Linked DNA regions of Jeotgalibacillus aurantiacus. The protein of the gene in region 2 interacts with the protein of the main gene of each other region in a pairwise test. Links are inferred from orthologs where the notes say so. Each region holds a gene or a part of one and is shown on either strand. Other genes may lie near its edges. The genes, in order: tpiA and pepT.

What was found.
Region 1: the proteins of pepT (region 2) and tpiA interact in binary tests that used the Escherichia coli proteins (3 or more experiments, as listed by UniProt). The link is inferred for Jeotgalibacillus aurantiacus from one-to-one orthologs.

What each region holds. Positions count from the first base shown.
Region 1 is NZ_JACNMS010000007.1:110,591-116,627, forward strand. Bases 3,297-6,037 are described here. They hold tpiA (triose-phosphate isomerase), read right to left. Parts: upstream 5,178-6,037; coding sequence 4,416-5,177; downstream 3,297-4,415. Other genes in these bases: gpmI (2,3-bisphosphoglycerate-independent phosphoglycerate mutase), read right to left, coding at 3,297-4,423; H7968_RS16690 (phosphoglycerate kinase), read right to left, coding at 5,205-6,037. Outside these bases: H7968_RS16665 (ABC transporter permease), read left to right, coding at 1-574; H7968_RS16670 (DUF1540 domain-containing protein), read right to left, coding at 818-967; eno (phosphopyruvate hydratase), read right to left, coding at 1,453-2,745; more of gpmI, read right to left, coding at 2,891-3,296. UniProt on the Escherichia coli protein: Involved in the gluconeogenesis. Catalyzes stereospecifically the conversion of dihydroxyacetone phosphate (DHAP) to D-glyceraldehyde-3-phosphate (G3P).
Region 2 is NZ_JACNMS010000001.1:679,293-685,506, reverse strand. What follows is about bases 3,297-6,214. They hold pepT (peptidase T), read right to left. Parts: upstream 5,415-6,214; coding sequence 4,179-5,414; downstream 3,297-4,178. Other genes in these bases: H7968_RS03185 (ECF transporter S component), read right to left, coding at 6,074-6,214; H7968_RS03195 (hypothetical protein), read right to left, coding at 3,918-4,118; H7968_RS03200 (hypothetical protein), read left to right, coding at 3,297-3,871. Outside these bases: iadA (beta-aspartyl-peptidase), read left to right, coding at 1-1,036; H7968_RS03210 (YIP1 family protein), read right to left, coding at 1,095-1,706; H7968_RS03205 (ParM/StbA family protein), read left to right, coding at 2,050-3,240; more of H7968_RS03200, read left to right, coding at 3,251-3,296. UniProt on the Escherichia coli protein: Cleaves the N-terminal amino acid of tripeptides.

The DNA.
Region 1 (6,037 bases), on a different replicon or contig from region 2:
TGCTGCGATTGGCGGTGCCGGTGGAGCGGGACAGGCGCTTGTAAAGGACCTCGATAACGGATTTTTCTCGCGGCTTCTGCTGACACCAAGCTCACGACTTGCGATCGTGCTCGGACCGATTATTGCCGGGATGCTGCAGCTCGTGATCCAAGCCGGACTTATTATCTGCGTTGGTTTTTTCCTCGGCCTTGAAGTGGCTGGAGGCGCCCTAGGTGTCGTCGTTGTGCTGTTGCTCACGTTGGGTTGGGGGCTTGCCTTTGCAGGTTATTCCGTCGGAGTCGCCTTGCGCGCTAAAAATGCACAGTCTGCCCAGGCAGGAACATTTATCTTCTTCCCGCTCATTTTCCTGAGCACGACGTTTGTGCCGTATGAGCTGATTGATGCTGCGTGGCTGAAGGTGGCTGCATCAATTAACCCTGTCACGTATCTGTTCGAAGCAATGCGTGCTGTTTTGATTGACGGCTTTACTGATACATGGCCGATTGTGCTTGGGTTCTTAGTCATCATCGGGTTATGTGCGATTACCATTACGTTTTCAGCCGTTTCTGCTAAAAAGGCTGTTAGTACGGATTGACATCGAATATTGAAGCCGTGCCGGGACATTCCTCCGCTTTCCGCGGCCGCGCGGTGAGCCAGCTAATGCTTCGCATTACGCTGTCTCACCTGTCGCTCCTCTGCCGCAGGAGTCTGCGGAATGTCCCGGCACTTTTATTAAATACAATCTAAGTGATATCAATGTAAGCATTATTTAGTTCAAGAAAGTTAAAATTCAAAAAAAGTCAATGAAAAGGCCGACTCTCAAAGAGCCGGCCTTTTCTTATACATGCTCAAACGTCTTGCAATCCGTTTCGTCACTGGAGTCGGCATGGCCTTTGTGGGCACCGACAAAAATCTTTTCCGCCCCACACCTGCTGCCTTCCCGGTTAAATTTACAGCTATCCACTTCGCACATAATGATTTGCTCCATTAAAAACGCCTCCTCTTTCAAGATCTTTTGAATCAGAATACGTCTGGATTAAATCTCTGCTACCTTCATTATAGCCAATGAAAGACAAAGCGTGAATTATTTTCTGTATTTTCTGACATTAATTCGAACTGGCCAGTTCTCACTTATTATTCTCCAGCCCTGACTTAAATATGTTATTTAGTCTTAGGAGCCGTAGAACTTAATGGATCTAATAATTTCAAACAACAAAGTCAGCTGGTAATTAAAATTACTGAGTGCCGGGTCATTCCGTAGACTCCTACGGCAGAGGAGCGACAGGTGAGACAGCGTAGTGCGTAGCACTAGCTGGCTCACCGCGCGGCCGTGGAAAGCGAAGGAATTACCCGGCACGGTTTCCTTATCCTACACCTCTTTATGTTCAGAAAACAAGATGCCCCTCGGCCCGGTTTTAAAAAACAAAAAACAGGACTACCCAAAAGGATAGTCCTGCATATACCATTCACTAATTAGCGAAGGTTATAAAACGTTTTTGCACCAAGGTACTGAGCCGTTGCAGCCAGCTGATCTTCGATACGAAGAAGCTGATTGTACTTCGCAACGCGGTCTGTACGTGATGGAGCACCAGTCTTGATTTGACCAGCGTTTGTCGCAACAGCGATGTCAGCGATCGTTGCATCTTCTGTTTCACCAGAACGGTGAGAGATAACAGCTGTGTAACCAGCGCGCTTTGCCATTTCGATTGCGTCAAATGTTTCAGTCAGTGTACCGATCTGGTTCACTTTGATCAGGATAGAGTTACCAATACCCTGCTCGATTCCCTGTGAAAGCTTCGTTGTGTTTGTAACGAATAGATCGTCACCAACAAGCTGTACGCGGTCACCGATTTTTTCAGTTAGAAGCTTGAAGCCATCCCAGTCATTTTCGTCAAGACCGTCTTCGATTGATACGATTGGGTACTTGTCAGCAAGCTCAGCATACCAGTCAACCATTTCAGCAGATGTTTTCACAACGCCTTCGCCTGACAGGTGGTATTTGCCGTCTTCTTTGTTGAAGATTTCAGAAGCTGCTACGTCCATCGCAAGAACAACTTCTTCGCCTGGCTTGTAGCCAGCTTTTTCGATTGCTTCGATGATTGTTGAAAGTGCTTCTTCGTTAGAGCTTAGGTTTGGAGCAAATCCACCTTCGTCACCTACAGCTGTGTTCAAGCCTTTTGCCTGAAGTACTGCTTTAAGTGCGTGGAAGATTTCTGCGCCCATGCGAAGTGCTTCACGGAATGTTTCAGCACCTACAGGCATAACCATGAATTCCTGGATGTCCACGTTGTTGTCAGCGTGCTCTCCACCGTTTACGATGTTCATCATTGGTACCGGAAGCTGCTTCGCGTTTACGCCGCCAAGGTACTGATAAAGTGGGATATCAAGGTAGTCAGCTGCAGCGTGTGCAACGGCCATAGATACACCCAGGATTGCGTTAGCGCCAAGCTTGCTCTTGTTTTCAGTTCCATCAAGCTCGATCATCGCTTTGTCGATTGAAACCTGATCAAGTACTGAGTAGCTGTCGATCAGTTCAGGTGCGATGATGTTGTTTACGTTCTCAACTGCTTTCAGAACGCCTTTTCCAAGGTAACGGCCTTTGTCGCCGTCACGAAGTTCAACTGCTTCGTATTCACCAGTTGATGCACCAGATGGTACTAATGCACGGCCAAATGCGCCGCTTTCTGTAATAACTTCCACTTCTACTGTTGGGTTGCCGCGTGAGTCTAATACTTCGCGTGCATACACATCTACAATAAATGGCATTGTTAAATCTCTCCTCGTTTTGAATAATTTTTGTTCATTCAGCTTACTTACAATCAGTCGGACGATCACCGCAAATTCACGTCCTGATGTTGCCGGGTCAACCATTCGTTCGGCAGGCCGGAATCACTGCCGGACGCGTTTTGTTTTACTTTTTAATTAAAGAATCACCTGTCATTTCCTCCGGCTTTTCAACCTTCAGAAGATCAAGCATCGTTGGGGCCAGGTCGCCAAGGATTCCTCCGTCGCGAAGCTCCACACCCTCTTTTGTGACGATCACAGGGACAGGGTTTGTTGTGTGTGCAGTCATTGGCTTGTCATCTGTCGTAATGACTTCGTCTGAGTTACCATGATCTGCTGTGATAATGGCATGGCCGCCTTTTTCATGGATCAGATCCACGATTTTGCCAAGACATTCGTCAACGGCTTCAATCGCTTTGATGGTAGGCTCAAGCATACCACTGTGTCCAACCATATCCGGGTTGGCAAAGTTTAAAAGGATGGCATCGAATTTGTCCTGATTGATTGCTTCAAGTAACGCGTCCGTCACTTCGTAAGCGCTCATTTCAGGCTGTAAATCGTACGTTGCCACCTTTGGCGAATCGATGAGAATACGTTCCTCACCCGGGAACACTTTTTCACGTCCACCGCTCATAAAGAACGTCACGTGAGGATACTTTTCTGTTTCAGCAATACGGAGCTGCGTTAATCCATTTGAGGACAGCACTTCTCCGATTGTGTTTTTCAAATCTTCACTCTTGAAGGCAACATCTGCCTGAACTTTGTCACTGTAGTGCGTAAAGGATACGAACTGCAGCTTTTCAGGTTTGTTTTCTCCAAGGTCAAATCCTTCGAAGTCCGGATTCGTTAAAGCCGATGAAATCTGGATTGCACGGTCAGGCCGGAAGTTGAAGAAGACAACAGAATCCTGGTCCTCGATTCTCCCAACAAGCGCTCCATCTTTTTCAATGACAAATGGAATCACGAATTCATCATACACTTTTTCATCGTAGGAAGCCTGAACACCTTCTTCAGCAGAACTGTAGGAAGGACCCACACCGTCAACCATCACACGGTAGGATTTCTCAACGCGTTCCCAGCGATTGTCACGGTCCATGGCATAATAGCGTCCCGAGATTGACGCAAATTCGCCGACGCCGATTTCCTTCATTTTTGCTTCCGTATCCGCAATATACTGAAGCGCTGTTGAAGGTCCTACGTCGCGGCCGTCAAGGAAGCCGTGAACATAAACATTTGTCAGCCCTTCCTGTTTTGCAAGCTCAAGCAGTGCAAACAGGTGGCTGTAATGGCTGTGCACGCCGCCATCAGATAACAGACCCATAATGTGAAGAGCCTTGTTATGACGCTTGGCATTATCTACTGCGCGAAGGAATTCCGGGATAGAGAAAAATTCCTTTTCACGAATGGAGATGTTGATGCGCGTCAGGTTCTGATAAACCGTACGGCCGGCACCGATATTTAAATGACCAACCTCTGAGTTACCCATTTGTCCTCCCGGAAGTCCGACAGCTTCACCGCTTGCTGTCAGCGTGTTATGAGGATAGGTTTCCCAGTAACGGTCAAAATTCGGCTTATTTGCCTGTGCAACAGCGTTTCCCTTTGTTTCATCACGAAGGGCAAAACCGTCCAGGATAATGAGGGCAACAGGTGCTTTAGGCATTCGCTCCAGCCTCCAGAAGTGCAAGGAATGAATCCGCTTCTAAGCTTGCACCACCAACAAGGGCGCCGTCAATATCACTTTGGTCCATATATTCTTTAATATTTGCAGGTTTTACACTGCCGCCGTACTGGATACGGACTGCATCTGCTGCGTCTTTAGATACCGCTTCAGCCACGACAGCACGTACGTGTGCACATACTTCATTGGCATCTTCAGCTGTAGACGATTTACCCGTTCCAATGGCCCAGATTGGCTCATAAGCGATCACAGTATTTTTCACCTGCTCCTCACTTAAGCCTTCAAGCGCTGCTTTTACCTGACCGGCAACGAAATCTTTTGTTTCGTTATTTTCGCGCTGTTCAAGCGTTTCACCTACACACACGATTGGTGTAAGGCCGTGGTTGAATGCAGCGTGAGTCTTTTTATTCACAGCCTCATCTGTTTCGTTGAACAGTTCACGACGCTCAGAGTGACCTAAAATCACATATTGAACGCCAAGGTCTTTTAGTGCGACAGGGCTGATTTCACCTGTAAACGCACCATTGTCTTCAAAGTGCATGTTCTGTGCACCTACTGCTACGTCTGAATTTCCTGTTAAGCCAACAAGGCTTTCAAGGAAAAGAGCCGGCGAGCAGATCACAGCATCCACTTTGTCAGCAGAAGGTACTTTACCTGCTACTTCTTCTGTAAATGCTTTTGCTTCTGCAGCTGTTTTATTCATTTTCCAGTTTCCTGCAATAATCGGTTTACGCATTGATCTCATCCTTTCCTGGTCTGGCTATTACTTATCGTTTAATGCGACAACGCCTGGAAGATCTTTACCTTCCATAAACTCAAGAGAGGCACCGCCACCTGTTGAGATGTGACTCATCTTGTCAGCCATACCGAATTTCTCCACGGCTGCTGCTGAGTCTCCTCCACCGATGACAGAATATGTATTCTGTGCATCAGCAAGGGCCTGTCCTACTGCCTTCGTTCCGTTTGCAAATGAATCAAGCTCGAATACACCCATCGGTCCATTCCAGATCACAAGCTTGGACTGCTGAATCACGTCGCGGTATAGCTCACGTGTTTTCGGTCCGATATCAAGACCTTCCCAGTCCGCCGGGATCTCATCAACTGCTACTTCTTTGATGTTGGCATCATTTGAAAAATCATCTGCAACGACAATATCAACCGGCATATAGAACTTAACGCCTTTGTCTTCTGCTTTTTTCATAAATTCTTTCGCAAGCTCGATCTTATCTTCTTCTAAAAGAGACTTACCGATTTCGTGGCCCTGTGCTTTTACGAATGTATAAGCAAGTCCGCCACCGATAATCAGGTTATCCACTTTGTCTAAAAGATGATCGATTACGCCGATCTTATCTTTTACTTTTGCTCCGCCAATAATGGCTGTGAATGGACGCTCAGGATTTGATAATGCTTTTCCTAACACATCAAGCTCTTTTTCCATTAACAGACCTGATACAGCTGGAAGATGTTCAGCAATCCCTGCTGTTGATGCGTGTGCACGGTGAGCTGCGCCAAATGCATCGTTTACGTATACATCAGCAAGCGCAGCAAATTCCTTAGAAAGCTCAGCATCGTTTTTCTCTTCACCAGGGTAGAAAC
Region 2 (6,214 bases):
CATTGACGCTGAGCATAAAATAGCCGTACCAGGCTTCATTGATTCACATGTCCACATCATGGGAGGCGGGGGAGAAGGCAGCTACAAAACCCGAACGCCAGAACTTCAGCTGACAGATGCTACGCTTGGAGGTGTGACGACGCTCGTGGGTGTCATCGGAACAGACGGCACAACCCGCACCATGCCTTCACTGATTGCAAAAGCAAGAGCGCTGGAAGAGGAAGGCATTACATGTTACGTTCACACCGGCTCCTATCAGGTGCCAGTCAAAACGCTCACAGGTAAAATCGAGGATGACCTCATTTTGATTGACCGAGTCATTGGAGCGGGAGAGATAGCGATTGCCGATCACCGTTCCTCTCAGCCGACCGTTGAAGAAATGGCGAAGATTGCTTCTGCAGCAAGGATTGGTGGCATGTTATCGGGTAAAGCAGGTATCATAAACGTCCATGTTGGAGACAGCTATGATCATCTGAAAATCATTGAGCAGGTCGTTGAAACAACAGACATTCCAATCAGGCAGTTCTATCCAACACACATCAACCGGAATCCGCATCTATTTGAGGCAGGCATTGCTTATGCAAAGCGTGGAGGTTATGTTGATTTCACGACAAGCTCCATTCCAAAGTTTTTAGAAGAGGGAGAGGTAAAGTGCTCAACCGCCTTAAAAAGAATGCTTGAGGCTGGCGTACAGGCTTCACAAATTACTTTTACGTCAGATGGTCAGGCAAGCCTTCCTGATTTCGATCAGGATGGAGAACTCATTGGCCTGCAGATCGGAAAAGTGACTTCTCTTTATAAAGAGGTGCGAGATGCTGTGTTAGAAGAAAAGGTGCCTTTAAGTACGGCCATTCGTATGGTTACTCAAAACCCTGCTAAAATCTTAAAGCTTACTCAAAAAGGGGAGCTAGTGAGCGGGAAGGACGCCGACGTGGTGCTCTTATCGCACGATGACTACAGCATTGATTCTGTTTTTGCACTGGGGAAACTGATGGTACACAAAGGTGAAGCTGTTGTTAAAGGAACATTCGAATAAAAAAATATGGAAATAACTACATAAAAACGCTCCTACATTTACATGCAGGAGCGTTTTTTTACAAGATTGAAAATGCAGTAATGAAAAATACGACTGGTATGGTGATAAGGGCAATCGCTACCCCCAGGATAATGTTAACGAGAAACCCCTTCCAGCTTGAGAAGCGATGCACGACACCGGTCATTTTGCTAGTGATAATCATATTCCAAATTCCTAAGATAAAGCTTATTGCGCCTAACAGTAATGCCGATCCCTCTGGTAAAACAGATATCTCCATAAACCCCGGTCGCTGAAAGTACAGCTCTCCATAGATCATCACATATATTACCACTACTACTGTTAGGACGAGATTTGTAACCCCCGTTAATCCAAAGGTTTTTCTCATCTCCTGCACAGTACCAGAACCGTCTAACCAGCCACCAACCACCGTGTAGAGCCAGCTGCCAATATAATAGCCTCCCAAGCCAATGATCGGACCACCAATCAGTACAATAATTGCTATGAGGGCAGGGGATACAACAGAATTGATTCCCGTCTCCTGCAACGCATTTAACAGTCCTCCAATGCCTGCAATCATCAAAATAATTAAAGATAATTTCTTCTTATTCTGTTCAATCATATAACTGGTTGTCGCTTTCGGTTTAAACCAGACAGATAAAAATGGATTCATTATACCAGCTCCTTCCTGCTAAAAGGTACGTAATACTTATATAAAAGGTTTCATATTTTTCCTGAAAATAGGGGAGGGAAAGAGTGTGTACGTTATTGTAAACATGTAAACAAAATGTAAACATGAAGTATACAAATTAGTAAACATGTGTACAAATATGTATACATGTTGATTTGACTGGATGTGTACAAATGTGTTTACTTGTAAACGGAATTGTACACATGAAATCAGATTGTTCGGTACTTAAGATTGATTGACGAACTATTCAGCTTTCATTAAAGTGGAAACATGAGTTTGTTTTTGGTTAACAGACTCGAATACATAGTTTATTCAGGAGGTAACAATGACAAACGCAAGAATTGCAGCAGTTGATGTAGGTAACGATTCAATAAAAGCGCTTTTTGGAAAATCAGATTATGAAGTAAGTATTCCAAACGTAATTGCCCGTGATCGCGAAGACCGTCCTGTCATCGGGATTGAGGACCTTCACCAGAAGGATCCGCTCGATGGCCTTCATATTCGTGTACACTCCCCTGCCCTGCAGGACAACAACGTCATTTACCGTGTTGGCGACCTGGCAACAAAGAGTGATAACGCCACTGAGCTTGATCCGGGAAGTAGTAAGTCAGAAGAAGATCAGTCTCTTGTTATGCTATTCGCAACGATCGCACTTGATGCCGTTCGTGAGGAATCAGGATTTAAAGATAAAAATAATGTAGTTGATGCAACTTATACATTAGGAACAGGCCTGCCTTTACGTGAAGTGAAGGAAGGTAAGGACGTAGGGTTCCGTTCTCAGCTACTGGGCTCAGTACACCAGGTTGAGTTCCTCGTTACACCTAAATACCAGGGTAAAAAAGTAAACATCAAGTTTGAGGAAGTAAAAGTTTATCCGGAAGGATTTGCGGCGTTTATTAATCTCGTAATGGATAACGACGGGAAAATTATTAACCGCGACCTCATTGATAAGCAGATTCTGATTCAGGATATCGGTGGACTTTCAACGGATATCGCCGTGATCCGTAACCGTAACGTGGATGACGATAAAGCGCAGGGCTTCAACCTGGGTGTATCTGAATCACTTGAACAGATTCGTGAAGAAATCCGCTCAAGACACGGGGTTGAGCTCGATTCACGCCGTGATGTAGTCGACATTATCACAAAGAAAAATGACCGCAATCACATCATGGTTAAGGGAAGCCGTACAAGTGTCCATGACATTACGGACCGTATTCTCCTTGACCTTGCGAAGAAAGAATACCGTCATCTGCGCAACGTCTGGCAGAAAAACTCTCAGACTGAAATCTGCTACTTTGTCGGCGGCGGAGCGATGGTGTTAAAAGAGTATCTGAAGACGCTGAATAACAACCTCGATGGCTACAACATCGACTTCTTTGAGGATGAGAAAGAAAGCATCTGGATGATGGCTAATGCTTACCACAAGCTGATCAGTGACTTTGTACGCAAAAATTCATCTGCAAAGGAAGCTGCAGCTGCTAAAGATCAAAAAGAAGCAAAAGCAGTCTCTAAATAAGGTGTAAATGATGAGTGGGGGATCCGTTACTTCAATCAAGAGGGGACAGGCGATCACCTTTCGCCTCCCCTCTGATACTCCGGACCATCTGTTAAGGGAACTGCAGCGTTTGAAAGAGACAGAAAAACGCAACTTCTCCAGTAAAATTGCTGAGTATGCGCTTGAGGGACTTGGTCGCAACGCTCAAAAGGAAAGAGAAACGATTACTGTTCCCCTTCCTAAGCAGCTGTCCAAAGAGCAGCGTTCATGGCTCAGACACGCACATTCAGAAGCCTTACTTGGAAATATTGTTTATCAGCTATTGAATGACCCGGTAAGAGCTACCGCCATTCTTGCTTCAATGAACAGCAACTCTTTATCTGTGGATGACGCTCTTTATCTTCAAGAAGAAGAAAAACCACAGGCTGTGGATTATTCGTATGAACGTGAAGAAAGAGCAACACTGCCTTCTAAGCCATCATTTTCAGATGACGATCTCATGGATCTGAACTGGGATGATATAAAAACAGAAGAGTCTGAACCGGCAGAAAAAGAAGAAAAAGAAGAAAAAGAAGAAAAAGAAGAAAAAGAAGAAAAAGAAGAAACCCTCGATGATTTGCTCGGGAGTTTCCTCGAGAAAATGAATAAATAAATGAATAAAAAGACATCTATTGTAAATAGATGTCTTTTTGTTTTAATTAAATATCATTTTGTTCCTTATTCTTCATTTTTATTCTGCGGCTATTCATGAACAGAATCACTGCGCCTACAGTGGAGAAAAATAGAATCATATAATTAAAGGGTTCCGGGTTAGGATCGTTAATGATCAGATAAAAAATCCGGAACGAATTGATCAGAAGAATAATACTGAAAAACAAATCTAGTTTACGTAAGTCCAAAACAGTCCCCGCTTTCTTAGCTCAGCACTTATAAACATGTGAATAGGTCAGGTTATGCTTTTATTTATCCACATGTGGAAAACGTTTAGCAATCCCTACGATGACTTGAACTGCTTTTTCCATGTTGTCCACAGAGATATACTCAAATTTACCGTGGAAATTCTCTCCGCCGGTAAAGATGTTGGGTGTTGGCAGTCCCATAAAGGATAGCTGAGACCCATCGGTGCCGCCGCGAATTGGCTCAATGATGGCATCAATGCCAAGGTCATTCATCGTTTCCTGTGCAATATCCACAATAAAACGCACAGGTTCAATTTTTTCACGCATATTGTAATACTGATCTTCCACAAGTAACGTAACAGTGCCTTCTCCATGTTTGGCATTTGTTTCATTTGCAGCGCGTTGCAGCAGCTTTTTACGGGCTTCAAATTTCTCGCGGCTATGGTCACGGATAATGTACTCCATTTCCGTTTTTTCCACATCACCTGACATGTGCAGGAGGTGGAAGAATCCTTCATAGCCTGATGTGAATTCAGGAGCTTCATCTAATGGAAGAAGACGGTTAAATTCCATTCCGATCTTTAGTGAATTCACCATTTTATTTTTTGCTGTCCCCGGGTGTACGTTGTTTCCTTTGATGACGACCTTTGCTCCTGCAGCGTTAAAACTCTCGTACTGTAATTCTCCAAGTGGGCCACCGTCAATTGTATAAGCATATTGAGCACCAAAACGCTCAACATCAAACTTGTGGGGACCACGACCGATTTCCTCATCAGGTGTAAAGGCAACGCGGATCTTTCCATGCTTAATTTCCGGATGCTGAATCAGATAATTCATGGCCGTCATGATTTCAGCAATTCCAGCCTTGTTATCAGCACCTAAAAGAGTGGTACCGTCTGTTGTAATCAAGGTATGTCCCTTATATTTATTGATCTCAGGGAATTCACGGGGTGATAAAACGACATTCAGCTCTTCGTTTAACGTGATATCGCCGCTTTCATAGGTCTCAATGACCTGTGGATTGACGTTTGTTCCTGTAAAGTCGGTTGCCGTATCCACGTGGGCCAGGAAACCAATGGTTGGTACATCCGCATCCGTATTAGAAGGAAGAGTTGCCATTAAATAGCCGTTTTCATCAACCTCTACTTCCTCCATCCCAATATCCTTTAACTCATTTTCAAGTAAGCGCAGCAGATCCCACTGCTTTTCAGTTGATGGTGTGGTGGCAGATGCGGCATTGGATTGTGTATCGATTTTTGCATATGTAATTAAACGGTCCATTAATTCATGTTTCATGATTTGTTCCTCCTGTAGTGAGTACTGAGTTCTTCATTTTTAGTATATCATTTTCGGGGATGGATCAGTAAAGATGGGGATACTGAGAAGAATGACAAACCGGGCTGGGACGCGTCCTAAACTTTTCTTGATGTCTAGCTGCGGCGACTAGCCCCTCGAGGTCATAAGTCAAAGCTGAACGAGGGCAAAGGTCAGCCCTCTTGTCATCTTCGCCTTATGCTGATCGGGGCTGGACGAGTCGCCTCAGCTTTTCCGAGGCCGCGCAGTGAGCCAGCTATGCTGCACACAGCTGTCGCTTCACTGCCGCTGGAATCTGTGGATACGGCCCAGCCTTATAACGACTTTATTAGGCAAAAACTGTACAAATAGCTTTTATATGATGGCAGGTTGATAGTTGATTAAATTAGAGCAAGAATGTGCGGGAAATCGGTTAGTGTTGGCGAAAAATGTATAGGTCTATTTACACTAAACTGACGAATTTCCCCAGGAACTCACGAAAGTGTGATGTAACCTCATGAACTCGGCTCATAACCTCACAAACCCCACAGCTAACCTCACAAACTACCCGTACAACCTCACGAATTCCGCCGCCGCGCTCATCCTCCCCAACAAAAAATCCGGAATACGCCTGTTAAACGCGTGTTCCGGATCTGATAACGTTAGGTTATTTCAGGATGAAGCTGATTTTGCTTAATCCATGGTCTTAATTTGACGAATATTGGTATAAATAAAGCAGAAACGAATGCTGCTTTAATCAGGTTAAACGGGATAATCGCGCCAAGTGTTGTTGAAAGTTTTAC